Regions from separate parts of the Pseudocitrobacter sp. 2023LY-00077 genome, predicted to be linked through region 2. Evidence: predicted binding sites of a transcription regulator. Region 2 holds the regulator's gene; each other region holds the start of a gene.

Region 1 (9,863 bases), on a different contig from region 2:
AATATCCACGGGTGAAACAGATGAATTTATCCGAGGATGGCGTGCTGGTGATGCAATTAGAACAACGGCGTCTGCTGGTGCGTGTGAAGAATATTGAAGACCTCGAAAAGATCTCTAAACTTCTTCTTTCTGCTCAATAGGTTGTAAATATAGCCAGTGCTATAATTGTGCTATTTTCAGGCACTTTTAATATAGCGTTGGCTATATTCCCTCAAAAAATGAACGATAATAATTAACGTTTTTCTCACCTTATTTCGCAAATGAAAATCGTTATCATTTAGTTAAAAGAAATAACACTTTCTGTTCTTGGTTTATATTCTAAAAATATGTTAAGGTTGCGTCCGTCGTTGGGGAGTAGCCGATTTTCAGTCATCTGAAAATGTACGTGTCAACATACTCGTTGCAAAACGTGGCACGTGCGAACCATTCAACCCAGAATGGTTAGGCGAGACCATAGATGCACTTACTGCTGTTTACTGGGGGCAGGAGTGTGTCATATGGATATTCCCGGTCTGGACGCTCTGATGAACGCATACGCAATTATTCTCCTCGCCCTTGGCATGTCGATGGATGCTTTCGCTGCATCGATGGGTAAAGGCGCCACGCTCCACAAACCAAAATTCTCTGAAGCCATTCGTACTGGGCTTATCTTTGGCGTTATCGAAACCCTGACTCCGCTGATTGGCTGGGGGCTGGGAATGCTCGCCAGCCGCTTTGTGCTGGAATGGAGCCATTGGGTAGCGTTCGTGCTGCTGGTCTTTTTAGGCGGACGTATGATTGTCGAAGGTTTCCGGGGCGACGATAGCGATGAAGATTGCGAACCTCCCCGCCGTCACGGTTTCTGGTTATTAGTGACCACCGCGATTGCCACCAGCCTTGATGCGATGGCAGTCGGTGTCGGCCTGGCGTTTTTACAGGTCAATATTCTGGTGATGGCGCTGGCCATTGGCTGCGCAACCTTCACCATGTCCACGCTTGGCATGATGATTGGTCGCTTTATCGGCCCGCTGCTCGGCAAACGGGCTGAAATTCTGGGCGGTATCGTACTTATCGGCATTGGCGCAGAAATTCTCTACAGCCATTTCGCCGGTTAATCGTCCAAACGCTGCCAGACATGAATAGCAAAATCGGTCTGGCAGTCAAAGTGTTCCTGCCCTTTCAACGTCTCCCACACCTCCGGTTTTGCGCGCCAGGCAAACGGCGTCATCTGCAATAACGTCACCGCTTCCGCCCCGCTTAACTGCATCGGATACGCTAACGCATCGTGCGTTTGCAGCGCAAAGCCTGGCAACGTTTCCGAATGCGGGGCATGCAGCTGGACTTCGTCATAAATCAGCCCTTTTAGCTCAACTAAATGTCGCGGCCCCGGCGTAACGGTAATCACCCATCCGCCCGGTTTAACGACGCGCGCCAGCTCTTCAGGGTTGCAGGGTGCGTAGATACGGACCACCACGTCCATGCAGTTATCTTCAAACGGCAGTCGCTGGCTGGAAGAGACACAAAAATCGACATTCGCGTAACGCTTTGCCCCGGCGCGAATGGCGTTCTTTGCCACATCCAGGCCCCACGTGTGCCCGGCAATTTCGGCAAAAGCATGAGTGTAGTACCCTTCCCCGCAGCCGATATCCAGTAATTGTGCTGGCTTAATCTCGTCAAGCTTCGCGCAAATAGCATCGCGTAAAGGTTGATAGTGCCCGGCATCAAGGAAAGCGCGGCGCGCCTGCATCATCTCTGCGCTGTCGCCTGGATCGCGGGAACGCTTATGCTGCACGGGCAGTAAATTGACATAACCTTCTTTCGCCATATCAAACTGATGGCGTTGAGGACAGCAATAGCTGTTTCCGCTGCGGGTGAGCGGTGCGTGGCAGAGCGGGCAACTCCAGGACATAACAACTCCGGGGAACATTCAAAGGGCGAAAGTGTACCGCTTTTCGCCCCTGAGTGGGAGGATTTACAGCGCAGGTGCCCCCGCAGGGGCGTGCATTACAATCAAATTATCTGAGCCCTGGGGTAAGCCATCCGGCATGACGTTTTCCAGACGTAACACATCGCCCATAATCTGACTGAATACTGGTGCGGAAACCGCCCCGCCGTAATACTGCCCGTTCTGCGGTTCGTTGATCACAACGACCAGCGCAAACTGCGGGTTGCTGGCGGGCGCGACACCTGCGGTATATGCGACATATTTATCGACATACTTCCCGTCGTCGCCAATTTTCTTGGCGGTCCCGGTTTTCACCGCTACGCGATAATCACGAACGGCGGCTTTTGTCCCGCCGCCGCCCGGCAGCGCGACGCTTTCCATCATATGTTCAACCTGATGCACCAGAGGTTCGGGCATCACCCGATGACCGATGACGGGGGGATCAATACGGGTAATCGACAGCGGACGCGAAATGCCAAAGCCGCCAATGGTCGCGTAAACGTGCGCGAGTTGCAGCGGCGTGACCATTAAGCCGTAACCAAAGGCGAATGTCGCGCGATCCAGCTCGCCCCAGTAACGACGATGCGGTAACAATCCCTGACTTTCACCGGTTAAGCCCAATCCGGTCGGTTCGCCAAAACCAAACGCGGTGTAGGTGTCCAGCAGCTTTTGTACTGGCATCGCCAGCGACAGTCGCGATACGCCCGTGTCGCTCGATTTCTGTAAAATACCGGTTAGGGTGAGCTCCGGATAATAGCCCACGTCACGAATGCGATGGCCGTCCAGCATATAAGGATGGGTATCGACGACACTATCCGGGCGAACAATACCCTGCTGAAGCGCGGTCATGATCACCAGCGGTTTCACGGTGGAACCGGGTTCAAACGTGTCGCTGATGGCGCGGTTACGGAAATCATCCAGCGTGGCCGTTTCGCGATTGTTCGGGTTGTAGTCCGGGTAGCTCGCCATAGACAAAATTTCACCGGTGTCGATTTTCACCAGTACCGCTGCGCCAGACGCGGCTTTGTTCCAGCGCACAGCGTTATCCAGCGCGTCTTCCGTTACCGTTTGCAGACGCTCATCAATACTGAGCTGAATGTTATGCGCGGGTACGGGGGCCATTTCGGTAATGTTTTCGATTACCCGGCCAAATTTATCTTTACGCACCTGACGCAAACCCGGTTTGCCAATGAGCTGGCTGTTAAAGCTTTTCTCAATACCTTCAATGCCCTGATCGTCGACATTCGTAAAACCTATCAGGTTCGCCGCGACGTGGCCGGCAGGATAAAAGCGGCGTGACTCTTCACGCAGGTTAATGCCTGGCAGATGCAGCTTATCAATCCACTGCGCCTGAAGCGGGTCCACCTGGCGGGCAAGATAGAGAAATCGGCTGTGCGGGTGCGCATTGACGCGGGCCTGTAATGCGCTTAAGGAGAGATTTAATGCTTTTGCCAGCGCCTGCCAGCGGTTATCGAACCCCACACCGCCCTTCTCAATCAGGGTTTGCGGATCGACCCAAATCGCGCTAACCGGCACGCTCACTGCCAGTGGCCGGTTTTCGCGATCGACAATCATGCCACGTGGCACATCAATCGGTTCTTCGCGTACCGAGCGCATATCTTCCTGCTTGACCAGGTTATCGGGGGAGACAATTTGCAACCAGCCAACTCGCGCAAGAAGGAAGCCCAGACAGCTTAAAATACCGGCGCACACCAGGCCAAACCGGACGGGGGTAAAATGAGGGGGCTTCCCTCGGGATTTATCTTGCACTCTGACTCCAGCGTTAAAAAGCAACGGACTGATTTAACAGGAATAGTTCAGAGATTTATCGCGCAACAATGCTAATAAGATCGCGGATTTGCAACAAAGGACGACCAGAAGGGAAATCAGAAACACTTTGCAAAGAATGTAAAAAGCCCCGCGGTTGCGAGGCTTTAAGGCTGATTATGATGCGCGCACGCATCAAAGCATCAGTGGCAGTCGAATCAGATTGCAGTTACGTTAACTGCAGCTGGGCCTTTCTGGCCGTCCTGAATTTCGAACTCAACGTTCTGGCCTTCAGCCAGAGTTTTGAAGCCGTTACCCTGGATTGCAGAGAAATGTACGAATACATCTTTGCTGCCGTCAGCAGGAGTAATGAAACCAAAACCTTTAGACTCGTTGAACCACTTAACTTGACCTTTAATCTTTGCCATTTGCAAAATTCCTTAGAGTGTTTTCTTCGCCCGTGGGCGCATTCATAGATAAAACTGAGACATGACTGCATGAGGCACTAATATAAGGTTCGGCAGAGAAGCGGTATTCAACGTCAACGTGTTTACTCAGGACTTCTTTACTGATAATGCCATACATAGACAGAACTGTACCTCGTTTAACCCAAAACGTGTTATCACATACAACGTTAATAATGGCAAGCCATTTTTAAACGTGTCTCGATCAGCCGCACAAATCATACAACAATCATTTGATCGACTACGCATTTATGCGGCAAACAGTTGTCTGACGCGCTCCGGCTCGTGTCTTTTATCTCACCTACCTCACGGTAACGTAAGACTTTTTTACCATAGTCCAACATTTTCAGTACGTCCAGAAAAGCGAAGCGGCATCAACATTTTTTTATATCGTTAGAATATTTTCGAGCTAATTTTCGAAAGGTGCATTTTGATAACCGGTTATAAGTAAGTAACGTTTCGCTATACTGCTGCCGTGACTCACACCAGCCAAATAATGTACTTAGGTTGCACCAAAATAATGAACGTTTAATGACATAACGTTATCACCGCGCAATAAAAACGTTTCGCTAATACCGTACGGCAAATGCAGCTAGTAAGTTGCGCAAATAAAACAGATATCCGTCACTCATACATTTGGGTGATGGATAATTGACCAGGCTGTTTGGCTGGTAAAAAATTAATTATAAATACAATTAGATACGAACACGTGATTGAGAAACGACACTGGACCTGCGTTGAGACGCTTCAGGAAGATGGATAAGAGGGAGAGGTAATACCGTTGTTCAGACTGCGTGCACCGCGGCGGTGCAACCTACGGACTCCGGCAGCCTGGTGAGACAGCCGGAGTGAAGAGGAGAAAAGATTATCGTTCTGCCACCAGGCGAATGAAATCATCTTCATCTTCGTTTTTTGCTTCAACGGCTTTCTCTTCGACTGCCGGTTTTTCAGGTTCATTGGCTTCACAGAGTCGACGCAGCAGCGCATTCTGACGCTTTTGCTGATCCAACAATGCTTCAAGCAGTTCAATTTGCTCACTGGTGCGCGAACTTGCGCGGTTAACAAAGAACCAAAGTACCAGCCCCACGACCAACAGCAGAACAGATACCACCACAGACGCCAGATTTAATGCCCCAGAACTTACTAGATCACTCATTTCACCACCTCAAAAGGAACGGGCTATTCTACCACTCGTATTAAGGAAGGAAATCGTTGATGGCAAAAATGTTTTACCAGGGAATGAATTTGTTGATGCTGCAGATCCCGTTAAAGAACTGAACATCCTGGTCGCACAACACGTTGAGCGTCTGAGTCCAGAGCAGCAAACAGGCCGCCAGTACGACAATCAGTAACACCCACCGAAATTTTTTCACTCCACACTCCACGACATATAGCATTAACAGACGATCAAATTAACACGGACATCTTAAACCGCGGCTAACTGTACAGATAAATTCTGCTTTTAGGAATCATGGAGTTGTCTCGCAATATTGAAAAGCTACTCTATTATCAAGGATAGAAAAGACGTGAGGATGTCATGAGATTTGCGATCAGAACAATTATTATACTGGCCATTGTCTGGATTGGCATATTGCTGAGCGGTTATGGTGTTTTAATCGGCAGCACGGAGAATGCTGGCGGTTTGGGGCTACAATGTAAATATCTGACCGCACGAGGCACCAGCACAGCACAATACGTTCATTCCAGCAGTGGGATCATTGGCCTGACCGATTGTCCGGTCCTGCGAAAAAGTGAAACTGTGGTCGATAATGGATAAACAAACGCCGCGAACATCGCGGCGTTTTTTTTGATTAAGCGCTTAATCAAAACGGATAATCGTTATAGCCTAACTGCTCTGAAATCTTACGCGCCGCCGTATGCAGCATCGCCACATACTCGTGCAGGCGCTCTTCAGAGAAACGCAGCGTCGGGAACGAAATACTCAAACCCGCAATGACCACGCCAAATCGGTCAAAGACCGGTACGCCAATACAGCGCAGACCTTCTTCCTGTTCTTCGTTATCTTCCCCATACCCCTGCTGACGAACCAGATCCAGAACCGGCATCAGTTCATCGGTGCTGGTGATGGTGCGATCGGTGCTGTGCTTATATTCTACGTCCTGCAGAATTTCACGCACTTCATCGCGGTCGCGCCAGGCCAGCAGCACTTTACCAATCGCGGTGCTGTAAAGCGGGTTACGACGACCTACGCGAGAGTACATACGCAGGTTGTACATCGAGTCAATTTTATGGATATAGACAATACTGTCTTCGTCCAGCGCACCAAGGTGAATCGTCTCTTTCGTCAAACGCGAGAGTTCACGCATCTGAATGTCTGCGCTACGAATTAAATCAACGTTCTGTAATGCGCGCGCGCCCAGCTCAAACAGCTTAAGCGTTAACGAATACTTTTCAGATTCCCCTTCCTGGGCAACGTATCCCAATGATTTCATGGTCTGCAAAAAGCGATAAACAGTGCTTTTCGACATCATGACACGCTGCGACAGTTCGGTAATTCCGATTTCGCGCTCTTCACCAAGCGCCTGCAGGATGCCAAAAACCTTCAATACTGAAGAGACAGAATCTGGCTGTTTATCCAAATCTGCAACTGCCATTTATCACCTCATCGCAACTGTTTTATAAAAATTAGAACCGGTTTTTATTATAATTTCGCAAAGCGTTCGTCGCAATGAATCTTCTGCAACCTGGTTACAAATCTGCGACATACAGCCGAATAATCAATGCTAAAATAGTTTTCTGACAAATAATTTCTTAAAAACCGCATTTTTCTCATGGATAAAAAAATCTCAGATGGCTTACCTGTCCCTCAACGGTATGGCGCTATCTTAACCATTGTGCTCGGTATTACGATGGCGGTGCTCGATGGGGCTATCGCCAACGTTGCCTTACCGACAATTGCCAGCGATCTGCATGCCTCACCGGCAGCGTCTATCTGGATAGTCAACGCCTATCAGATAGCTATCGTCATCTCGCTGCTGTCACTGGCTTTTCTGGGGGACATGATTGGCTATCACCGGATCTACAAAATCGGCCTGATTGTCTTTACCCTCGCGTCTGGGCTGTGTGCGATGTCGAATTCGCTGGAGATGCTAACGCTTGCGCGCGTGGCGCAGGGCCTTGGCGGCGCGGCGCTCATGAGCGTGAATACGGCGCTCATTCGGCTCATCTATCCACAGCGCCAGTTGGGGCGCGGTATGGGGATTAACTCGTTTGTGGTTGCCGTCTCCTCAGCGGCCGGGCCGACCATCGCGGCGGCGATTCTGTCAGTCGCGTCATGGCAATGGCTATTCCTTGTGAACGTGCCGCTGGGCATTATCTCGTGGGTGCTGGCGGTGCGTTATCTGCCCGCAAACGGTTCGCGCAGCCAGGCCACGCGCTTCGATCTGCCAAGCGCAATCATGAATGCCCTGACGTTTGGTCTGCTGATCACCGCACTGGGCGGGTTTGCGCAGGGGCAATCGACCACGCAGGTGGTCGCGGAAGTGGTGCTGTTACTGATTGTCGGTTTCTTTTTCATCCGTCGTCAGTTGCGTTTACCCGTACCGCTATTACCGGTCGATTTACTGCGTATCCCGTTGTTCTCACTCTCTATTTGCACGTCTATCTGTTCTTTCTGCGCGCAGATGCTGGCGCTGGTATCGCTTCCCTTCTTCCTGCAAACCATGATGGGGCGCAGCGAAGTGGAAACGGGCTTGCTGCTGACGCCCTGGCCTTTAGCCACCATGGTAATGGCGCCGCTGGCCGGGTATTTAATTGAGCGAGTCCACGCCGGATTCCTGGGCGCGCTTGGCATGGCGGTAATGGCCTGCGGATTGTTTGCGCTTGCTCTGCTGCCTTCATCGCCTTCCGATCTGGATATCATCTGGCGCATGATCCTGTGCGGCGCAGGGTTCGGTCTGTTTCAGTCACCCAACAACCACACCATTATTTCCGCCGCACCCCGGCAGCGAAGCGGTGGCGCCAGCGGGATGCTGGGTACGGCTCGCCTGCTGGGGCAAAGCACCGGTGCGGCGCTGGTGGCGTTGATGTTTAATGCGTTTGGCGATAGCGGGACACATGTGTCATTGCTGCTGGCAGGAAGTCTGGCGGTAGTTGCAGCGCTGTTTAGCGGCTTGAGGGTGACGCAACCGCGCGTACAGAGCTAAAAAAAAGCGCCTCGATTGAGGCGCTTTTTCATTATTTCAGGTACTCACCGGTACGCAGCGCTTCGATACGCTTGTCCAGCGGCGGGTGAGTCATAAACAGCTCACTCAGCGTTTTGGACTTACCGTTGATGCAGAAGGCCATCATGCTGCTGGCTTCCTGCGGTTCGTAGCTGGTTTTCAGACGTTGCAGGGCTGCGATCATTTTTTCACGCCCTACCAGGCGCGCTGAACCAGCATCCGCGTGGAATTCACGGTGACGCGAGAACCACATGGTAATAATGCTGGCCAGAATACCGAACACCAGTTCAAGGACCATTGAAACCGCAAAATAGATAAGCGGGTTACCGTTACCACCCTCTTCACCTTCATCACGGTTACCGCTCAGGAAACCGGCGGCAATCTGCGCAATGACGCGCGAGATGAAGATAACAAAGGTGTTCACCACGCCCTGAATCAGCGTCATGGTCACCATATCACCGTTAGCCACGTGGCTAATCTCGTGCGCGATGACCGCTTCCGCTTCGTCACGGCTCATGTTCTGCAACAGACCCGTACTGACCGCTACCAGAGACGCATCACGGCGCGCGCCGGTGGCAAAGGCGTTGATATCCGGCGCATGATAGATAGCGACCTGCGGCATACCAATACCGGCCTGACGCGATTGTTGCGCCACGGTGTCCATCAGCCAGCGCTCCGTTTCGTTGCGCGGCTGCTCAATCACTTCCCCACCCACAGATTTCAGCGCCATCCATTTCGACATCATCAGCGAAACGATAGAACCACCAAAACCAAATAGCAGAGCCATAATCAGCAGGCCCGTCATGCTGCTCGACTGAATTCCTGTCAGGCTTAGCACCAGCCCAAACACAACCATCACAGCAAGGTTGGTCAACAGGAAGAGCGCGATTCGCATCATAATTTACTTTTAACCTCGTTTTAACAAAACGCACTATGCGATTACCCACATCGTATGGGTATTAATACAATTTTCAACTATCCACGGCGGGTAAGTCACGAGAAAGACACAACTTTACATTTTTTCGCACACTTGCTTACGCGCGGTTTAGAGATGTAAAAAAACAGGCACAATCGCTTGTGCCTGTTTTATTTAGGGAGAATTACTTGCTGGTCGCAGGTGTTGCGGCTGGCCTGTCTTTTTCAAGATGCGCCAGGTCAACCGCGATATTCACGGTTTCATCCAGATAGGGATCCGGCTCCTGATAATCCTTCGGCAAATCGTCGATGTTCTTCAGCAACGGTTTTCCATCGCGTTTGTAGCGATCGTTAACGCGAGCCAGACGTGTTGCATCATCTTCCAGATTCTCTTTTTCACGCTGAGCGTAATTCAAAGAGACAATATTGCGCTTATCTTTCATCGCATTAAAGCGCGCAATATCCTTCATGATGTACTGGAATTCAGGATCTTTCGCGATACGCGCATTGTGCAGCTTCAGCAGTTCCGGACCAAACGGTGTTAAATCATCGGATTTCACATAGGTCGCGGCATCAATGCTGTCCCACGGCAATGCGTTATCTTCAAAC
Region 2 (9,863 bases):
AACGCGTCGCTTTGCGACGAGCCCATCGGCGGAACCCAACCGGTTTTCGCCATATCCTGGCTTCCGCACGGGGTGAAAGTCCATTCAGCGAGCTGTTTTTCCATCTCTTCGGCGCGCAAAGAAATGTCGCGGCTGAGACGATAAACCATTAAATTTTTGAACCACAGCATGATATTTCCCACGGCTTTATCGTTAAATTCAGCGGGCATGATAACGAATTGTCTCTATGCTTGCATTGTTAATCGGGGAATTTCAGAAGGAGCGTTCTGTGCGTATTGGGATTGATCTGGGCGGTACAAAAACGGAAGTCATCGCGCTAAGCGACAAGGGAGAGCAGCTGTTCAGGCATCGCTTACCGACGCCGCGCGACTATCGTGAAACGATTGAAAACATTGCTCATTTGGTGGCAATGGCCGAAGAGGCGACCGGGCAAACGGGAACGGTTGGAATAGGTATTCCTGGCTCGATTTCGCCCTACACCGGGGTGGTGAAAAACGCTAACTCCACGTGGCTGAACGGGCAGCCGTTTGATAATGATCTCAGCGAGCGTCTTAGCCGGGAAGTGCGTCTGGCGAACGATGCCAACTGCCTTGCGGTGTCCGAAGCCATTGACGGCGCGGCGGCGGGGGCACAAACGGTGTTTGCGGTAATTATTGGCACCGGTTGCGGGGCAGGCGTGGCGATTAACGGGCGTTCGCACATTGGCGGTAACGGCACGGCGGGCGAGTGGGGACATAATTCGCTGCCGTGGATGGACGATGACGAGCTGCGCTATCGTGCGGAAGTGCCGTGCTACTGCGGGAAACAGGGCTGTATTGAGACCTTTATTTCCGGCACCGGCTTTGCGACGGATTATCATCGGCTTAGTGGTAAACCGCTGAAAGGGCGCGAGATTATGCAACTGGTGGAACAGGGTGATGCGCTGGCGGAACAGGCGTTCAGCCGTTATGAGCAGCGTCTGGCGAAATCGCTGGCGAACGTGGTGAATATTCTCGATCCGGACGTGATTGTGCTGGGGGGCGGGATGAGTAACGTTGATCGCCTGTATAAAACAGTGCCGGAGTTAGTGAAACCGTGGGTGTTTGGCCGCGAGTGCGAAACGCCGATTCGCAAAGCGGTGCACGGTGATTCCAGCGGCGTGCGCGGCGCGGCGTGGTTGTGGCCGTTGTAGGGGACGCGTTCGGGGGAATTGTGCGGCTATTTCCCCCTCACCCTGGCCCTCTCCCTCAAGGGAGAGGGGACCGATTGTGCGCGATGTGGTGTTCTCCCTCTCCCTGTGGGAGAGGGCCGGGGTGAGGGCATCAGCGCGCACATTTCCCCACATTTCCATTTCACTCCACCGCAAACACCTTATCCAGCCTGCTATACCCGAGCCCGTTAATTTTCTTCACTTTTATCTGCACCGGAATGCGCTCTTTCATCGCCTCAACGTGGCTAATCACGCCGATGATTTTGCCGCTGGCGTTGAGCGCATCCAGTGCGTCCAGCGCCGTGTCGAGGGTTTCGCTGTCCAGCGTGCCAAAGCCTTCGTCAAGGAACAGCGAATCGATGCGCGTTTTGTGGCTTACCAGGTCAGAAAGTGCCAGCGCCAGCGCCAGGCTGACGAGGAAACTTTCGCCGCCGGATAGGGTTCGCGTGTCGCGTACCGCGTCCGCCTGCCAGGTATCGACCACTTCCAGTTCCAGCGCTTCGCTGGCTTTACGTTGCAGCAGATAGCGCCCGTGCAGGCGGCTAAGCTGGTCATTCGCCAGCCACACCAGGTTATCCAGCGTCAGCCCCTGGGCAAATTTGCGGAATTTATCGCCCTCTTTGGAGCCAATCAACGCATTCAGGTGCGCCCAGTCTTCTACCTGCGCGCTGGTTTTTTCAATCTCCAGCAGCAGGTTTTGTTGTTGGCGGCGATTCTCTTCATCCTGTTTCAACTGCTGGCGAAGTTCTCCCTGACGCGCGCTGTTTTCCCGCAACTGCTGGGCCATCAGCGCCAGTTGGGTTTGCACCTGTTCAAGTGAGACATCATCGCTAAGCGTTGCCGGGCGTTGGGCCTGATGACGTTGCAGCGCATCTTGTGCCTGAGTATCCAGCGTGCGGCACTGCTGAAGCTTGCTCTCCAGCGACTGTTTAAGTTGCTCCAGGCGCTCGCGCTCAGGCTGTTCCAGCAATGCGGCCTGAAACGCCGCGCGGTCACTGAATTGTGATTCCGCCAACGCCTGGTCGAACTCGCGCTCGGCCTGATCCAGACGCTCTTTTTCCAGCGCTTCCTGCTGCGACAAGGTTTGCCACTGGCTGGCGAGCGAGATGCAATCGTTGTGGATCTGCTGCCATCCTTCCAGCGAAACAGGCGTTGTCTCTTCGATTTCACATGCAGGCAGCGTGTCCAGCAACGGCTGAAGCTGGGCGAGTTTATGCTGCGTTTCACCGTGCTGTGTCTGCTGGCTTTGCCAGAGCCGGTTTTCCTCTTCGCGCGCCGCCAGCCAGGCGTTCTCTTCCCCGGCAAGCGGTGCGGTGAGCGAAAGCGTCGCCAGTTGAGCCTGCAACGCCTCGCGGCGCTGGGTGAGTTCGTTCTGTGCCTGCGCAATCTGCTGCTGGAGGTCGGTTACCTGCTGTTGCAAATTCAGCCGCTGACTGTGCTGATAAAGCTGCTGTTCGTACTCTTCCTGTGCGGCAAGCCACTCACTAATCGCTTCCTCGGCGCGTAGCGTCACGCCTAACGCGGCCGTCACCTCCTGCCATTGAGAGGTAAGCGCTTGCTCCTGCTGAGAAAGAGACTCCAGCTCACTTTCTTCAACCTGCTGTTGCTTTTGCAGGGCATCCTGCTGGCCGCGCAGGGTTGCACCTTCTTCCGCCAGCCGTTTGACGTCGCGCTCCAGTACATCGCGACGCGCCTGATTTACGCCTGGCGTCAGCGCCTGGTATTCCGCAATCGCCGGATGCTCGGTCGCACCGCACAGCGGGCAGGCGCAACCGGGTTGCAGCCTGGCGCGTTCGGCTTGCAGACTGACAATGGTTGCTTCCATGTCGCACAGCGCGCGGACGTCGTTCAGTTGCTGGTTTTGCTCTTTGTAGCGCTGGCGGCGATCGGTCAGCTCAGCGGTCAGTTTTTCCAGCTGCTGGCGGCGGTTGCTCTGTGCTTCTATCAACTGCTGACGCCGTTTTTGCAGCGGCAGGAACCGTGCATGCAGCGTAGTGAGCTGTTGGCGCAACGGGCGCGCGGCGCTGTGCGCGTTAATGGCGTTGGTGGCTTCGGCCAGATTCAGCGTCAGCGTGGAGGCCGGTAACTGGGCTAGCTGTTTTTCCAGCGTACTCAGGCGCTGCTGGTTGTTCTGCAACTGGGTGCTTTCACGCGCCTGTAACGCAAACGCAGCGCGCCAGCCGGTGAGTTCGCTGCCCCAGTGTTTGAAACGATCGTGCTCCTCAAGCCACTGGTTAAGCTGAGTTTGCGTCTGCTGCAACCCGCGCATCTGTTCGATAGCCGTGGCGCGGATGCGGTTACGGCGGGTGGTTGCTTCATGTAAGCGAGCATTTACTTGCAGCGTTTGCTGCTGGGTTCTGGCAAGCGTGATTGCCTGCTCCTGGAGGTGCGCCCAGCGCGGGCGCAGCAGCTCCGCCGGTTGGGCGCGGCGTAACGTTTCCAGCTGGGGCTGCGCTGCTGCCAGGGCCTGATCTGCGGCGGTGAGCGCTTCCCGGGCGGTATGCGTTTCGCGCGTCAGTTCCCTCTGGCGCAGCAACCACTGTTGCTGATGTTGGGCGACCGTCTGCTGCTCCAGTGCGACTTTTTCTTCGAGAGTAAGCGCCTGCAAACTTCCCAGCAGTGACTGTTGCTGTTCTTCACTTAGCAGCACCATTCCGGAGGATTGCGCCTGAAGCTTTTCCAGCTCGGTCCGCGCCTGCTTATGTTTTTCAAATACTTGTGCAGAAATTCGCCCATAAATTTCCGTGCCGGTGAGTTCTTCCAGCAGCTCGGCGCGTTCTTTGGGGCGCGCATTAAGGAACGCGGCGAACTGCCCCTGCGAAAGCAACATCGAACGGGTAAAGCGACCGTAATCCAGCCCGCTCAGCGACGCGATAAGTTCGAGCTTATCTTTGACTTTATCGGCCAGAATTTTACCGTCATCGCGACGCGCCAGCTCAACGCGCGGCGCCTGTAGGTTGCCGTCAGGCTGATTGCGCGCGCGGTTCTGGCTCCAGAATGCACGATAGGCCACGCCCTGTACTTCAAACTCAACTTCCGCCAGACACTCGGCGGTGTCGCGGGTCATCAGATCGTTTTGCGATTGCGATACCGTGTTGAGGCGCGGCGTTTCGTGATACAGCGCGAGACAGATGGCGTCCAGCAGGGTGGTTTTCCCCGCGCCTGTCGGCCCGGTGATGGCAAACAGGCCGTTGCTGGCAAACGGTTCGGCGGTGAAATCGATTTTCCACTCGCCTTTCAGCGAGTTAAGGTTCTTCAGGCGCAGGCTGAGGATTTTCATGGCTGCGGCTCCTCATCAAGCGAGTGAACGGTGAGATCAAATAACGCCTTCAGGCGCGCCTGCTGGGGTTCTTCCAACGTTTCCAGCGCCAGCCGACGCTGGAAAACCTCTTCAACTTCCAGTTCGCTCAGGGTTTCACGCAGGCTGTTGTCCAGAATGTGCTGACGCTGTTCGCGGCTGCGCCGGACCAGCAGCACATCAACGGGTAAATCATCGGTGATGACCTGAATTTTACGCTGAATATCATGCAGATACTCATCGCTGGTGATTTCGATATCCAGCCAGACCGGGGGCTCTGACGGGGCATCGCGATACTGCGCCAACTGGCTGCTGATGCTGTCAAAGTCGCCCTTAATAACCGCCAGTGGTTGCGTGGCCGGGACATCGAGTGGCGTGACGTCCTGGAGCTTACCGTCGACAAAGGTCACCTGGTTAACGCTCTTACTTTTCCCCGTTTCATCGAAGCTGAGCGGGATAGGCGAGCCGCTGTAGCGAATATGCTCGCTGCCGCCAATTTTCTGCGCGCGATGAATATGCCCGAGGGCGATGTAATCGGCGGGCGGGAAGTTTTGCGCCGGAAAGGCATCCAGTGTGCCAATATAGATGTCACGCACGGCATCACTTTTGCTGGCACCGACGGTGGTCAGGTGGCCGCTGGCGATAACCGGCAGCGGGCGATCGCCGCGCAGCGTACAGGCCTGCTGGTATTGTTTCTGATAGTAGTCAGTAATGGTTTCCAGTAAATGCTGCTGTTTTTCCGCACCGGAAAGCCCGGCCTGGCTGACGACGATATCGCGCGGGCGCAGAAACGGCACCGGGCAGAAAACAGCACCAGGCGTGCCGTCGCGGCGATTCAGAATAAAAGGTTCATGCCCGGCGCTGGCAATCACCGTAGTATTCAGGAACGACAGAATATCGCGCGATTCATTCAGCGTGGCGACGGAGTCATGATTGCCGGCAAGCACCACCAGATGACAGCCGGTTTGTTGCAGATTCACCACAAAGCGGTTGTAGAGTTCGCGCGCATAGCTTGGCGGCGAGCCGGTATCAAAGATATCGCCTGCCACAATAATGGCGTCTACCTGTTCGCGTTGCGCGGTCTCCAGTAGCCAGTTCAGAAACGCATCGTGTTCTGCGGCACGGCTTTTACTGTAAAAATTCTGGCCTAAGTGCCAGTCTGAAGTATGAAGAATTCGCATCGTCGTCCCTGTGGGGAAAAAAGCATAGCCGGGATTATACATTCCCCGGCAACAGGATCGACGGGTGTATTCCGCGAGTGTCATATTTCGTAAAGTGCCATCATTTTACGGTCATGTTTTTCATAAAACTGTCATAAATCTGACGCATAATGACGCCGAATGTATACTGATGGCTAAAAAAACAGGGCATAAAATGGCGAGACGCATTCTGGTCGTTGAAGATGAAGCACCCATCCGCGAAATGGTCTGTTTCGTGCTGGAACAAAATGGTTTCCAGCCGATTGAGGCGGAAGATTATGACAGTGCGGTGAATCAGCTCAATGAACCCTGGCCCGATCTTATTCTGCTCGACTGGATGCTACCGGGCGGCTCAGGGCTACAGTTTATCAAACATCTCAAGCGTGAAGCGCTGACCCGTGATATTCCGGTCATGATGCTGACGGCGCGCGGTGAAGAAGAGGATCGCGTACGCGGTCTGGAAACCGGCGCGGATGACTACATTACCAAACCGTTTTCCCCTAAAGAGCTGGTGGCGCGCATCAAAGCGGTCATGCGCCGTATCTCTCCGATGGCGGTGGAAGAGGTGATTGAGATGCAGGGCCTAAGCCTTGATCCCACCTCGCATCGCGTGATGACCGGGGAAAACCCGCTCGATATGGGCCCGACCGAATTTAAGTTGCTGCACTTCTTTATGACGCATCCTGAACGCGTCTATAGCCGTGAGCAACTGTTGAACCATGTCTGGGGCACTAACGTTTATGTGGAAGATCGCACGGTGGATGTGCATATTCGCCGCCTGCGTAAAGCGCTGGAACACAGCGGCCACGATCGTATGGTGCAAACCGTTCGCGGCACGGGCTACCGTTTTTCGGCTCGTTTCTGAATGTTGACAGGAGTGTGACGCGTGCTGGAACGGCTGTCATGGAAAAGACTCGCCTTTGAGCTTTTCTTGTGTTGTCTCCCGGCCCTGATATTAGGGCTGCTCATCGGCCATCTTCCCTGGTTTCTGCTGGCGGCAGTGACCGGGTTGTTGATTTGGCATTTCTGGAATCTTTTACGTCTTTCCTGGTGGTTATGGGTTGATCGCAGCATGACGCCGCCGCCGGGGCGCGGTAGCTGGGAACCCCTGCTGTACGGTCTGAACCAGATGCAGTTGCGTAATAAAAAACGCCGCCGCGAACTGGGGAATCTGATTAAACGCTTTCGTAGCGGCGCAGAATCGCTGCCCGATGCGGTGGTATTGACCACCGAAGAGGGCGCAATCTTCTGGTGTAACGGCCTGGCGCAGCAGCTGCTTGGCCTGCGCTGGCCGGACGACAGCGGGCAAAATATTCTTAACTTGTTGCGTTATCCAGAATTTACGCAGCATCTTAAACAACGCGAGTTTCTTAAACCGCTGCATCTGGTGCTCAATAATGGGCGTCATCTGGAAATCCGTATCATGCCCTATACCGACCGGCAGTTGCTGATGGTGGCGCGCGACGTCACGCAAATGCACCAGTTGGAAGGCGCGCGGCGCAACTTCTTTGCCAACGTCAGTCATGAGCTGCGTACGCCATTGACGGTGTTGCAGGGCTATCTGGAAATGCTTCAGGAGCAGGTACTGGAAGGGGCAACGCGCGAAAAAGCGCTGCATACCATGCGTGAACAGACGCAGCGTATGGAAGGGCTGGTGAAACAGCTGCTGACGCTATCGAAAATTGAAGCTGCGCCGACCCTGGCCCTCAATGAAAAGGTGGATGTGCCGATGATGCTGCGGGTGGTCGAGCGGGAAGCGCAGACCCTCAGTCAGCGTCAGCATGAACTTCATTTTGAGATTGATGACACGCTGAAAGTGCTGGGTAATGAAGAGCAACTGCGCAGTGCGGTGTCGAATCTGGTGTACAACGCGGTGAATCATACGCCTGCTGGCACGAAAATCACCGTGCGCTGGCAGCATGCGCCACACGGTGCGCTGTTTAGCGTGGAGGACAACGGGCCTGGCATCGCGGCGGAACATCTTCCGCGTTTAACCGAGCGTTTTTATCGGGTGGATAAGGCGCGCTCCCGCCAGACCGGCGGCAGCGGATTGGGGCTGGCGATTGTAAAACATGCGTTGAATCATCACGATAGCCGTCTGGATATTGAAAGCCAGCCAGGGAAAGGAACATGCTTCAGCTTCCTGCTACCGGAACGTTTAATTGCCAAATAAAGCGTCTGAACAGGCGCTTGTCACGATGAGTTTCCACAGACCAGCCCCGGCTGGTCTGTTTACTTTGCAGTCAATTTGCCATCGAGTAATTAATGAACAACTGACGCTTTTTTGTTCGCACGATCAGCCATGTGTTTTTCCTATATCTGGTTATTCGTTCCAGGTTTGTCTTTACTATCGGTATAATCGTCTGGTTTTGCGATCCCATATTGCTTTAAAACGTTATAAGCGTTTAAATTGCGCCTAATGCAGTAGGAATCAGACTGTATTTACGTAGCAAATCAAAAAACTATTCTTCCTCACGCTACGAAGGGAGCATATCCCGCTGAGTTTGTTGCTTGTTTCCTCTGAAAGATTCCGTTGGAGCGAGCGCAAAGTTTTTTATTTGTACAACACCACATCCACAGGCAGTAGTTACATATGACCCATCAGTTAAAAACACGCGATATCATCGCTCTGGGCTTTATGACCTTTGCGTTGTTTGTCGGCGCTGGCAACATCATTTTCCCTCCAATGGTCGGTTTGCAGGCGGGTCCGCACGTCTGGATCGCCGCGCTCGGCTTTTTGATTACCGCAGTCGGTCTGCCGGTGTTGACCGTTGTCGCGCTGGCAAAAGTTGGCGGTGGCGTCGATAGCCTGAGCACGCCAATTGGTAAAGTTGCAGGCGTCCTGCTGGCAACAGTTTGTTATCTCGCCGTAGGCCCGCTGTTTGCGACGCCGCGTACCGCGACCGTTTCCTTTGAAATCGGTATTGCCCCGCTGACTGGCGATGGCGCGATGCCGCTGTTTATCTACAGCCTGGTCTATTTTGCGCTGGTGATTCTGGTTTCCCTGTATCCGGGCAAACTGCTGGATACCGTTGGCAACTTCCTGGCACCGATGAAAATTCTGGCGCTGCTGGTACTTTCCGTAGCGGCGGTTATCTGGCCTGCAGGCCCGATCAGCGAAGCGCTCGACGCTTATAAAACCGCACCGTTCTCTAATGGTTTCGTGAATGGTTATCTGACCATGGATACCCTGGGCGCGATGGTGTTTGGTATTGTTATCGTTAACGCGGCACGCTCTCGCGGCGTCACCGAAGCGCGCCTGCTGACTCGCTATACCATCTGGGCGGGCCTGATGGCCGGTGTTGGCCTGACGCTGCTGTACCTGGCGCTGTTCCGTCTGGGTTCCGATAGCGCGCTGCTGGTCGATAAGAGCGCGAACGGCGCGGCGATTCTGCACGCTTATGTGCAGCATACCTTCGGCGGGGCGGGCAGCTTCCTGCTGGCGGCGCTTATCTTTATCGCCTGTCTGGTTACCGCTGTTGGCCTGACCTGTGCTTGTGCGGAGTTCTTCGCGCAGTATCTGCCGCTGTCTTACCGCTCGCTGGTGTTTATTCTGGGTATCTTCTCGATGGCGGTCTCCAACCTGGGGCTGAGCCACCTGATTCAGATCTCCATTCCGGTGCTGACGCTTATCTATCCGCCATGTATCGCACTGGTTGTATTAAGCTTTACCCGCGGTTGGTGGCATAATTCGACCCGCGTAATTGCACCAGCGATGTTTATCAGCCTGATGTTTGGTATCCTTGACGGCATCAAAGCATCGGCCTTCGCTGATGTGTTGCCTGGCTGGACGGCGCGTCTGCCGATGGCGGAGCAAGGCCTGGCCTGGCTGCTGCCGACGGTGATAATGGCGGTTCTGGCGATTATCTGGGACCGTGCCGCAGGCCGACAGGTAACGTCTAACGCGCATTAATTTTCGCGCGATAACAATATGTTCAACCACGGGACTTCGCGTCCCGTGGTTTTTTGTTTTTTGGTAAGAAATGGCATTGGATACAATGGAAAACAACAAGCTGAAGCGCGGGCTAAGTACCCGACACATTCGCTTCATGGCGCTAGGGTCGGCAATTGGTACCGGGCTGTTTTATGGTTCCGCCGACGCAATCAAGATGGCCGGGCCGAGCGTACTGCTGGCCTATATTATCGGCGGCGCGGCGGCGTATATCATCATGCGCGC
Region 3 (9,863 bases), on a different contig from region 2:
AATTTGGCATTACGCTTGATCTGGAAGAGATCTTTAAACGCTTTAAAGGCGTGAAACTCTACGAGATCATCGACATCATTAACGCAGAGCACGGGGTAAATCTCGCCCGCGCAGATCTGGAACCGGTTTATCGCGCTGAGGTCGCACGCCTGTTCGACTCGGAACTTGAGATCATCGCCGGGGCAGATACGCTGCTGAATGCCATGAAAGTGCCAATGTGCGTGGTCTCTAACGGCCCGGTCAGCAAAATGCAGCACTCATTGGGCAAGCTTCAGATGTTGCACCATTTCCCGGAAAAACTGTTCAGCGGCTACGACATCCAGCGCTGGAAGCCGGACCCGGCGCTGATGTTCCACGCGGCGAAGGCGATGAACGTCAACGTTGAGAACTGCATTCTGGTGGATGACTCTTCCGCTGGCGCGCAGTCGGGAATTGATGCGGGAATGGAGGTGTTCTACTTCTGCGCCGACCCGCATAACAAGCCGATTGCTCATCCGAAGGTGACGACGTTTACCGATTTGGCGCAATTGCCTGCGCTGTGGAAAGCGCGCGGGTGGGATATTACACGCTAAACAAAGCCGGATGGCGTTAACGCTTATCCGGCCTACATACGTTGGGTTGGCCCGGTAAGCGCAGCGCCACCGGGCATTTTACCGCAGCCGATTACTCTTTCGGATCTTTTCCCGCCAGCAGCTTATCCAGCTCATCGCCGCCCACGTGACGGAAATCCTGTCCTTTCACGAAGTAGAAGATGTATTCGCAGATATTCTGGCAGCGGTCACCGATACGCTCGATAGAGCGCGCGCAGAACAGCGCCGTTAACACGCTCGGGATAGTGCGCGGATCTTCCATCATATACGTCATCAGTTGACGCACGATGCCTTCATATTCCTGATCGACTTTCTTATCTTCGCGGTAGATACGCACCGCTTCGTCGAGATCCATACGCGCAAACGCGTCCAGCACGTCATGCAGCATCTGCACCGTGTGGCGGCCCAGCGATTCCAGACTCACCAGCAGCGGCTGGTGCTGCGAAGAAAACTTCTCCAGCGCCGTGCGGCAAATTTTATCGGCAACGTCGCCAATACGTTCCAGCTCGGCGATGGTTTTGATAATAGCCATCACCAGGCGCAGGTCGCTCGCCGTCGGCTGGCGTTTGGCGATAATGCGCACGCACGCTTCGTCGATGGCGACTTCCATCATGTTGACCTGTTTGTCGCCTTCCACCACGCGTTTGGCCAGATCGCTGTCCTGGTTGTGCATCGCGGTAATCGCGTCGGAGAGCTGCTGCTCGACCATGCCGCCCATGGTCATCACCTGGGTGCGGATGCTTTCCAGCTCGGCGTTGAACTGGCCGGAAATGTGTTTATTAAGATTGAGGTTGTCCATGGTTAACTCCAAATCAACCGTAGCGGCCAGTAATGTAATCTTCAGTTTGTTTCTTCGCCGGGCGGGTGAACAGTGCATCCGTGTCGCTGAACTCAATCAGCTCGCCCAGGTACATAAACGCCGTGTGATCCGAGCAACGCGCAGCCTGCTGCATGTTGTGCGTAACAATTACCACGGTGTAATCCTGCTTCAGTTCGGTGATCAGTTCTTCGATACGCCCGGTGGAGATAGGGTCAAGCGCGGAGCACGGTTCATCAAGCAACAGCACTTCCGGGCGAATAGCGATACCGCGCGCGATGCACAGACGCTGTTGCTGACCACCGGAGAGAGAGTACCCGCTCTGATGCAGTTTATCTTTGGTTTCGTTCCATAATGCGGCCTTGGTCAACGCCCACTGCACGCGTTCGTCCATATCAGTGCGCGAGAGCTTTTCAAACAGGCGCACGCCAAAGGCGATGTTGTCATAAATCGACATCGGGAACGGCGTCGGTTTCTGAAACACCATGCCCACTTTCGCACGCAGCAGGGCGATATCCTGGGTGTTGGTCAGGATGTTGTCGCCATCGAGCAGAATTTCCCCTTCCGCACGCTGATCCGGATAGAGCGCGAACATTTTGTTGAAGGTACGCAACAGCGTGGATTTACCGCAGCCGGACGGCCCGATAAACGCCGTCACCTGGTTTTTGGCGATATCCAGGTTGATGTTCTTCAGGGCATGGAATTTACCGTAGTAGAAGTTCAAATCACGAACCTGAATTTTACCCGGGGTTGTATTGACCATACTCATTTCACTCTTTTCCTCATCCGACGCGGCATCCGCCACGCCGCAAAAATTAACCGTGTTTCTGCTTCGCGAAAACAACGCGCGCCAGAATATTCAGTAGCAGTACGCACAGGGTAATAATCAGTACCCCGGCCCAGGCCAGTTGCTGCCACTCGGCAAACGGGCTCATCGCAAATTTAAATATGGTGACCGGAAGGTTGGCGATCGGCTGCATCATGTCCGTACTCCAGAACTGGTTCGAGAGTGCGGTAAACAGCAGCGGTGCGGTTTCGCCCGCAATACGGGCAATCGCCAGCAGGATACCGGTCATGATCCCCGAAACAGACGCCTTCAGCGTGATAGCGGAGATCATCTTCCACTTCGGCGTACCCAGCGCATAAGCCGCTTCTCGCAGGCTATCGGGTACCAGTTTCAGCATGTTTTCGGTGGTACGAATAACGATTGGCACCTGCAACAGCGCCAGCGCAATCACCCCGGCCCAGCCGGAGAAGTGCTGCATCTGCGCCACCACGATGGTATAGACGAACAGCCCCACGACAATCGACGGTGCGGAAAGCAGGATGTCGTTAATAAAACGAATCACTTCCGCCAGCCAGGATTTACGGCCATATTCCGCCAGGTAGATCCCCGCCATAATGCCGAGCGGCGTACCAAATACCGTCGCCCACAGGATCAGCAAACCACTGCCTGCCAGGGCATTCGCCAGACCACCACCTGCTGTATTCGGCGGCGGCGTCATTTCAGTGAACAGCGCCAGCGACATCCCATCGATACCACGGGTTACGGTGGACATCAGGATCCACACCAGCCAGAACAGGCCGAATGCCATCGTCGCCATCGAAAGCGTCAGTGCGATACGGTTTTTCAGGCGACGACGCGCCTGCATTTTGCGGCGGGATTCCGCCAGCGCGGTTGTGTTTTGCATTTCGAGCGTAGCCATTAACGCGCCCCCTCGTTTTTCGCCAGGCGCATCACCATGAATTTAGACGCTGCCAGCACGATAAAGGTAATCACAAACAGGATCAGCCCCAGTTCCATCAGTGCCGCGACATGCAGGCCGGACTCCGCTTCCGCAAATTCATTCGCCAGCGCCGAGGTAATACTGTTACCCGGCATGTACAGCGAGGCGCTGTCGAGCTGGTAGGTGTTACCGATGATAAAGGTCACCGCCATGGTTTCCCCCAGCGCACGACCGAGGCCCAGCATCACACCGCCAATCACGCCATTTTTGGTGAACGGAAGGACGATGCGCCAGATAACTTCCCAGGTAGTGCAGCCGATACCGTAGGCCGACTCTTTCATCATTACCGGCGTTTGTTCGAACACATCGCGCATGACCGCCGCGATGTACGGGATAATCATGATGGCGAGGATCACGCCAGCCGCCAGAATCCCGATACCAAAGGCTGGGCCGGAGAACAGCGCGCCAACAAACGGGATGTTGGAGAGAACGTTGCCAACCGGCTCCTGGAAATAGGTCGCAAACAGCGGGGCAAAGATAAACAGGCCCCACATGCCGTAAACGATACTCGGGATAGCCGCCAGCAGTTCAATGGCGATACCCAACGGGCGACGCAGCCAGTTGGGAGCCAGTTCCGTCAGGAACAGCGCGATGCCGAAACTCACCGGAACGGCGATCAGCAGCGCGATAATCGAGGTGACGAGGGTGCCGTAGATGGGAACCAGCGCACCGTAAATATCGTTCGGCGCATCCCACTCTTTGGTCCACAGGAATGAGAAGCCGAATTTTTCGATGCTCGGCCAGGAGGAGATGATCAGGGACACGATAATGCCGCCCAACATCAATAGCACAATCAGCGCAGCCAGTTTTACCAGCGCGCTGAAGATCATGTCACCCTTTTTACCCGGTGGGTTAAAAGCAGGCTTGGTTGCAGCCATAAATCACTCTTTCCGTTAAACGCGTTTTACGAAGTTGCCCGATGGCGCAAGCACTTATCGGGCCTACAGTGTGAACCGTAGGGCGGGTAAGCGCAGCGCCACCCGCCATTTTCGTCAATATTTCCCGTTAGTACAGCGCTTTACCGCTGCTGTCTTTCACGCTGGTCTTCCATGCGGCACGAACCTGCTCAACCACGCTGTCCGGCAGTGAAGCGTAATCCAGGTCGTTAGCCTGTTTCGCGCCGTTTTTGTATGCCCAGTCGAAGAACTTCAGCACTTCTACACCCTGCTCAGGTTTCTTCTGCTCTTTGTGCACCAGGATGAAGGTGGTGGAGGTAATCGGCCACACATCGTCACCTTTCTGGTTAGTCAGGTCCTGGGCGAAGGATTTGCTCCAGTCAACGCCTTTGGCGGCGTTAGAGAAGCTCTCTTCGGTCGGGCTTACCGGCTTACCGTCGGCAGAAACAATTTTGGTATAGGCCAGGTTATTCTGTTTCGCATAAGCGTACTCGACATAACCAATCGCACCCGGCAGACGCTGTACGAACGCCGCGATACCGTCGTTGCCTTTACCGCCCAGGCCAGTCGGCCAGTTCACGGTAGAGCCTGCGCCAACTTTGGATTTCCACTCTTCGTTCACTTTCGCCAGATAGCTGGTGAACACGAAAGAAGTACCGGAACCATCCGCACGGCGTACGACGGCGATATTCTGCGAAGGCAGTTTCACACCTGGGTTCAGTTTGGTGATGGCTTCATCATCCCACTTCTTGATTTTACCCAGGTAGATGTCACCCAGGGTTTTGCCATCCAGCACCAGTTCGCCAGATTTCAGACCCGGAATGTTTACAGCCAGAACCACACCGCCGATAACGGTCGGGAACTGGAACAGGCCTTCCTGCGCCAGTTTTTCGTCAGAAAGCGGGGCATCAGATGCGCCGAAATCCACGGTGTTAGCGGTAATTTGTTTTACGCCGCCAGAAGAACCAATACCCTGGTAGTTAACCTTATTACCGGTCTCTTTCTGATAGGTGTCAGCCCATTTGGCATACACCGGCGCCGGGAATGTTGCACCAGCACCTGTCAGGCTTGCTGCAGCAAACGCAGAGAAAGCACTCATCGATAAGGTCGCGGCGACAACAGTTGCGACGGTGGTACGCATAACTTTCATAATGTCTCCTGGGAGGATTCATAAAGCATTGTTTAATGGCTACGATGAGCAAAATAGGACAAACAGGTGACAGTTATATGTATGGAATATGACATTTTTATGACATCCGTGGAAAATTATCTAATGCAATGATTATTATCAGATTTATTTCCAATCATTGTCACTATTTTGTCATAAAACCTGATAGTAAGCGTGGTACAAGATGGAGAAAATGACAACGGCCGCCGAAGCAGCCGTTGGGGAACATATTGCGAGATTAGTTTTTAATCTCCACATTAATGGTTGCCGTAGCATCAAACACGCCGGGCTCCTGTCTGGCCCCCGTTGCGCTGGCGGGCGCCGCAGAAAACGTTAACGAGCCATCTTCCTCGCCTAACCTGATCCTCCCCATCTCCGTTTCCATTATCCCACCGTTCACATTCACTTCATTATTGAATTCATCGTAAACTTTGATTCCTACATCCGGGTTGGAGGTTTGAATCATGGTGGGGTCAGAAGCCACCGGCGACGCATGTAACGATACATCGACGTCTTGCCCCTGCGCCATTCCGGTACAATCCACATTTACTGTTTGCGTTTGTTTTCTGGCTGTCAGCGCCGTTCCGGCTGTAGACGAAAATTCAGACGCGGGGATTTGTTTAAAATCGAACTCAATAATTTGCCCGGCATTAATCGTACAGCTTTGTGGCGCGGTAATATCTCCGGCAATATACACATCAGACATCGCGACATTAAGAGGATCATCCGGTGTGATCGTGCCATACAGTTTACTGATCAACGTTTGAGGAATAACAATTTTCCCAATAAACGGTTGCTTAATATAAAAATAAAGTTTTGCTTGCCCACCACTATAGAAAGGTAACGGATCGCCTGCTACCCCGTGACATTTATAGACCCCATCACTTGGCTGGTTAGGTTGGTCGGCAAATGGGGCATTAAAATATCCTTTACCGAGGATATAGAATGATACACCGACATCCAAATACTCATCTAAATTATAATACTGGATACCGCTTCTCGCTCCCGACTCAGGTAAGGCTGGATTCATTATTGCCGTGTAATAAATATGCGCCCAGCTACCATTGATATCCGTTTGGCAATAGCAATGCCCTTGATAGGACAGTCCATTATCGACATCTCTTTCAACAACCTGCCCGGCACGGTTCTGCTGCACTGTAATTGTTGTACCACTAAAAGGCAGTGTGTTATGGAACGTACCACTGTCAGCAACACAATACCCGGTTGGTGCAGAGAACGCCGATAAACTTATCAGCATCAGTATTCCCGACAATACAGGCATCCATATTTTATTCATTACTATAATTCCTTTTATTATTGGCAACTCACTGGTAATTCCAGCAATGCTTTCGGTGACTGAACGGTGAGCTGATAATGTGCAGTACAGGTTTTATCAGTACCGAGAGTCAGTGTAAAACTACCTTTTTCTGGCATACCTGAAAGGTACAATTCACCATTGTCTCCAACGATCCCTGTGACAGACCCTGATTCCAAATTTGCCATTGCCATTGCGCCAAAGGGGGCTGGCTTACCACTTGCTGTTTTCACGAAAAATAACACGCGATAACCCACATGCGTGACGAATTCAGCGCGAACAACCGCACCACGTGTAGGTACAATGTTTACAACACTGTTTTCAATTTCAACATTGGCTTTTTCAAAATAATCGCTACTGATAGCCACACGGTTTTCATCGTATGGCGACATTTGCGTTTTTACCGTATAACCGCGCCAGTCAGTAGAAACGCCCGTGGCGTTATCTACGCCAACGCCTTCCGCCCCTGGCGCTTTGATAAGCGCAACGGTTTCACCCAATTCCTGCGAGAAGGTCACTCCATCGGCATGAACCAGAATACCGCCTTTCATTCCATAATTCAGTCGCTGCGACTCTGAGCTGTAATCATACGAGCCGCTAACGGAACCATATGTACCATCGTAGCTCAAACCCGCACTTCCACTGTAAGTATCTTCTGGCGAACTACTCCAGGACTGTTGAACGTTATAGGTCATATTACGCTCTTCCAGCAATGTACCGCTAACACCCGCTTGCATGGTGCTTTCATTATGATTGTTCTGCGTCAATGAATAATTAGCATAGCTGTCCTGCATCCAGCCAGAGAGCGGAATGGAAACCGAGAACATAAAAATATGTTCGCCGCCATCATCATCATTGTTGTTGTTGTCGTCATTGGTGTAATAATGCGAACCACTGCTGATATTCGTCGAATCGGTATAGTTCCAGGATACGTTCCACGAAATACGGTGCCAGTAGTTGTTGTAGCCAAGCTGCACCAGTCGCTCTACCTCATCCGTTTTCCAGTACTCCTGGCGACTGAGGGTCAAATAAATATTACCCCATCCTTCAGGAAACGCCTGGGTCCACGTCCCTTCCAGGCGACTACGCCGGTTGCCGGTTTCCCAGAACCCTTCTTCATCATCACGTCGGCTTGCCCATTCATTGAGCGTGTAATATCCCTGCGTGGAGTAGCGATAACCCACCAGACGGAATGTCGTATCAGTATCTTCAAAACGCTTGGAATACAGGAATCGGTATGACTGCCCCTGCTCATCACTATCATCAAAAGTGGAATTAGCCTGCGTTACATCAACAGAAACAGCCCCCAGAGACCCCATATCTTTACCGATGCCAATCGCCCCTGACATGTAATCTTCTGCAATTTGCGTCCCACCGTACACGGTTAGCCCCCACGGCAAACCATGTAATATTTGCGACTGAAAAACATCGGGTGTGAAACCACTTTGATCGCGCATTTCCCCTACGCTGATATCAAAGTCTGTCTGGTTTTCACGTTTGAGGATCGCCAGTGACGTAAAAGGTTGGGTAAAGTGTTGTTCGCTACCCCCTTCTTCCTTGACGGTCACATCCAAATCGCCACCCGTGCTGGCAGTATTGAGATCGGTAATTTCAAATGCCCCTTGTGGGACGGCAGACTGATAAATAATGTAGCCATTTTGTTTGATAATTACTGTCGCATTGCTTTTCGCGATCCCACGCACCACGGGTGCAAAACCATTTTGACTGGACGGGAGCATATCGTCGTCGGTGTATAACCTTAAACCGCGCACCTGAGTACTGTCGAAAATATCGCTCGCCGTCCAGGTATCGCCGATCATAATTTGGCTACGCAAAGCCGCAATATCACGCTGTAAATAAGAACTTAGCGAGTGGTAGCTGGTGTCGTCCTCAGTCACATTTAAGGTACTGTAATTACGCAATCGCCATGCGCCCAGGTTAATCCCATTTTGCAGGTTCAGGTAATAGTAATCACCTTCATCATAATCAGATTTCAAAGAATGCATGCCAGAGAAATCATAGTTGATCATCATGGCATTAATCCCCTCGTCCCAGCGGGATGGACTGATGTAATTATGCGCAGCGATATCCAGCCAGATTTGTGGAATATCAACGTTCAACGATAACGTATTGACATCCAGTACCCAGCTTGCGCCATCAATCAGTGACTCTGGATTAACGCACATTTTATCGTCAATTTTATCCAGCGTTTTTATCGCCTTCACTTTTACGCCTAACTCCGTCAGCACATCTTTTATGGCAACAAAGCAGGGGTGTAATTTACTATCTGGATTATCCTGTACAAACGTCACATCACGGTCTTCGATAAACTTGCCATTAACATTAATAGAAAGTTTATAGGTGCCGGGCTGCAAGCTATTTGATCGATTGAACTGACTAATATCGACATCCATAGGATGATCGATTTCCAGCAAAGCTGGGTTAAATAATGCATCACGCGCAGCGGCAGTACCGGTAAGACACAACAGCACCCCTGATGTCAGCGCGATAAAAAGTGATGACCCGTTCATCATTATTTTCCTTATAAAACGGTCAGAGTTTTATTTTAATATCTTTACTAATCGCGCCGTAGTCATTAATAAAGTGCCACAACAATGATTTTCCACTTACGCCTGATGGTAACGGGAGCGTTAACGTTTCAAAGGGTCGAATGATATTAAGAGGGACATCTTTACCGTCAACAGCAACATCCATCACATTGATATGAATTGCTGAGGGATTAGTAACCACTAACTTTTGATTCTGAATCTGCCATTTTAGTTTCAACACAACACTCTCAGGCGTATCTTTAATCTCGGCAGGTCGCCAGAAAAATTTAATCCGCGTTTTAACGGCGATTTCCAGAGTGTTGGTTTTTTCCCGATCGCTGGCAGGGGGAATGTTTTTGATGTTTAACCAGAAAACAGATTCTCTGTCTTTTGGCAGTTCGCCCTGTGTTTTAATAATACGCAACACCTTTTCCTGCTGGGCTTCAAGGCGAGACACGGGTGGGATCACCGTAAATGGAGGTTTGCTGGTGTCCGTTTTATCAAAAGGATCGACCCATGCCTGAATCAGATACGGTACGGTAGTTTCTTTATTAATAACCGAAATTGTTGCATCGGGTTTATTACTATAATAAATAACCCGCGTTCCGCCCACAACAATACCCGCCTGCGCCAGTGTTGACATCATAAATAAAGAAAACGTAAAAAAAACAGTGGACAAACGTAGCAACATAATTTAGCACCAAAAAATGATAAAAGGGGCTGAGGACAAAGGCAGCCCCT

Evidence for each region. Region 2 encodes PhoB, which activates phosphate uptake and scavenging genes when phosphate is short. Its sites were predicted from a motif close to CTGTCATAAAACTGNCNNAT; they were not measured.
Region 1: the regulator PhoB is predicted to act here: its motif matches at 6,862-6,881, upstream of kdgR (DNA-binding transcriptional regulator KdgR).
Region 3: the regulator PhoB is predicted to act here: its motif matches at 5,327-5,346, upstream of pstS (phosphate ABC transporter substrate-binding protein PstS).

The regions. Positions count from the first base shown of each region.
Region 1 covers NZ_JBSPEI010000004.1:196,460-206,322, reverse strand. The annotation lists gene ACWWFX_RS07340 (DUF986 family protein) at 1-140, shown strand, start outside; yybP-ykoY riboswitch at 338-443, shown strand; gene mntP (manganese efflux pump MntP) at 525-1,094, shown strand; gene rlmA (23S rRNA (guanine(745)-N(1))-methyltransferase) at 1,091-1,888, opposite strand; gene ftsI (peptidoglycan glycosyltransferase FtsI) at 1,952-3,694, opposite strand; gene cspE (transcription antiterminator/RNA stability regulator CspE) at 3,910-4,119, opposite strand; partial or broken gene ACWWFX_RS07315 (DUF2627 domain-containing protein) at 4,132-4,276, opposite strand; gene ACWWFX_RS07310 (YebO family protein) at 5,021-5,311, opposite strand; gene mgrB (PhoP/PhoQ regulatory lipoprotein MgrB) at 5,385-5,528, opposite strand; gene ACWWFX_RS07300 (YobH family protein) at 5,693-5,932, shown strand; gene kdgR (DNA-binding transcriptional regulator KdgR) at 5,979-6,770, opposite strand; gene ACWWFX_RS07290 (MFS transporter) at 6,948-8,321, shown strand; gene htpX (protease HtpX) at 8,353-9,237, opposite strand; gene prc (carboxy terminal-processing peptidase) at 9,440-9,863, opposite strand, start outside.
Region 2 covers NZ_JBSPEI010000006.1:91,681-101,543, forward strand. The annotation lists gene rdgC (recombination-associated protein RdgC) at 1-170, opposite strand, end outside; gene mak (fructokinase) at 269-1,171, shown strand; gene sbcC (exonuclease subunit SbcC) at 1,332-4,469, opposite strand; gene sbcD (exonuclease subunit SbcD) at 4,466-5,668, opposite strand; gene phoB (phosphate response regulator transcription factor PhoB) at 5,862-6,551, shown strand; gene phoR (phosphate regulon sensor histidine kinase PhoR) at 6,573-7,859, shown strand; gene brnQ (branched-chain amino acid transporter carrier protein BrnQ) at 8,280-9,599, shown strand; gene proY (proline-specific permease ProY) at 9,685-9,863, shown strand, end outside.
Region 3 covers NZ_JBSPEI010000014.1:34,707-44,569, reverse strand. The annotation lists gene yieH (6-phosphogluconate phosphatase) at 1-572, shown strand, start outside; gene phoU (phosphate signaling complex protein PhoU) at 664-1,389, opposite strand; gene pstB (phosphate ABC transporter ATP-binding protein PstB) at 1,403-2,176, opposite strand; gene pstA (phosphate ABC transporter permease PstA) at 2,223-3,113, opposite strand; gene pstC (phosphate ABC transporter permease PstC) at 3,113-4,072, opposite strand; gene pstS (phosphate ABC transporter substrate-binding protein PstS) at 4,200-5,240, opposite strand; gene ACWWFX_RS17740 (fimbrial protein) at 5,497-6,555, opposite strand; gene ACWWFX_RS17735 (fimbria/pilus outer membrane usher protein) at 6,573-9,104, opposite strand; gene ACWWFX_RS17730 (fimbrial chaperone) at 9,127-9,813, opposite strand.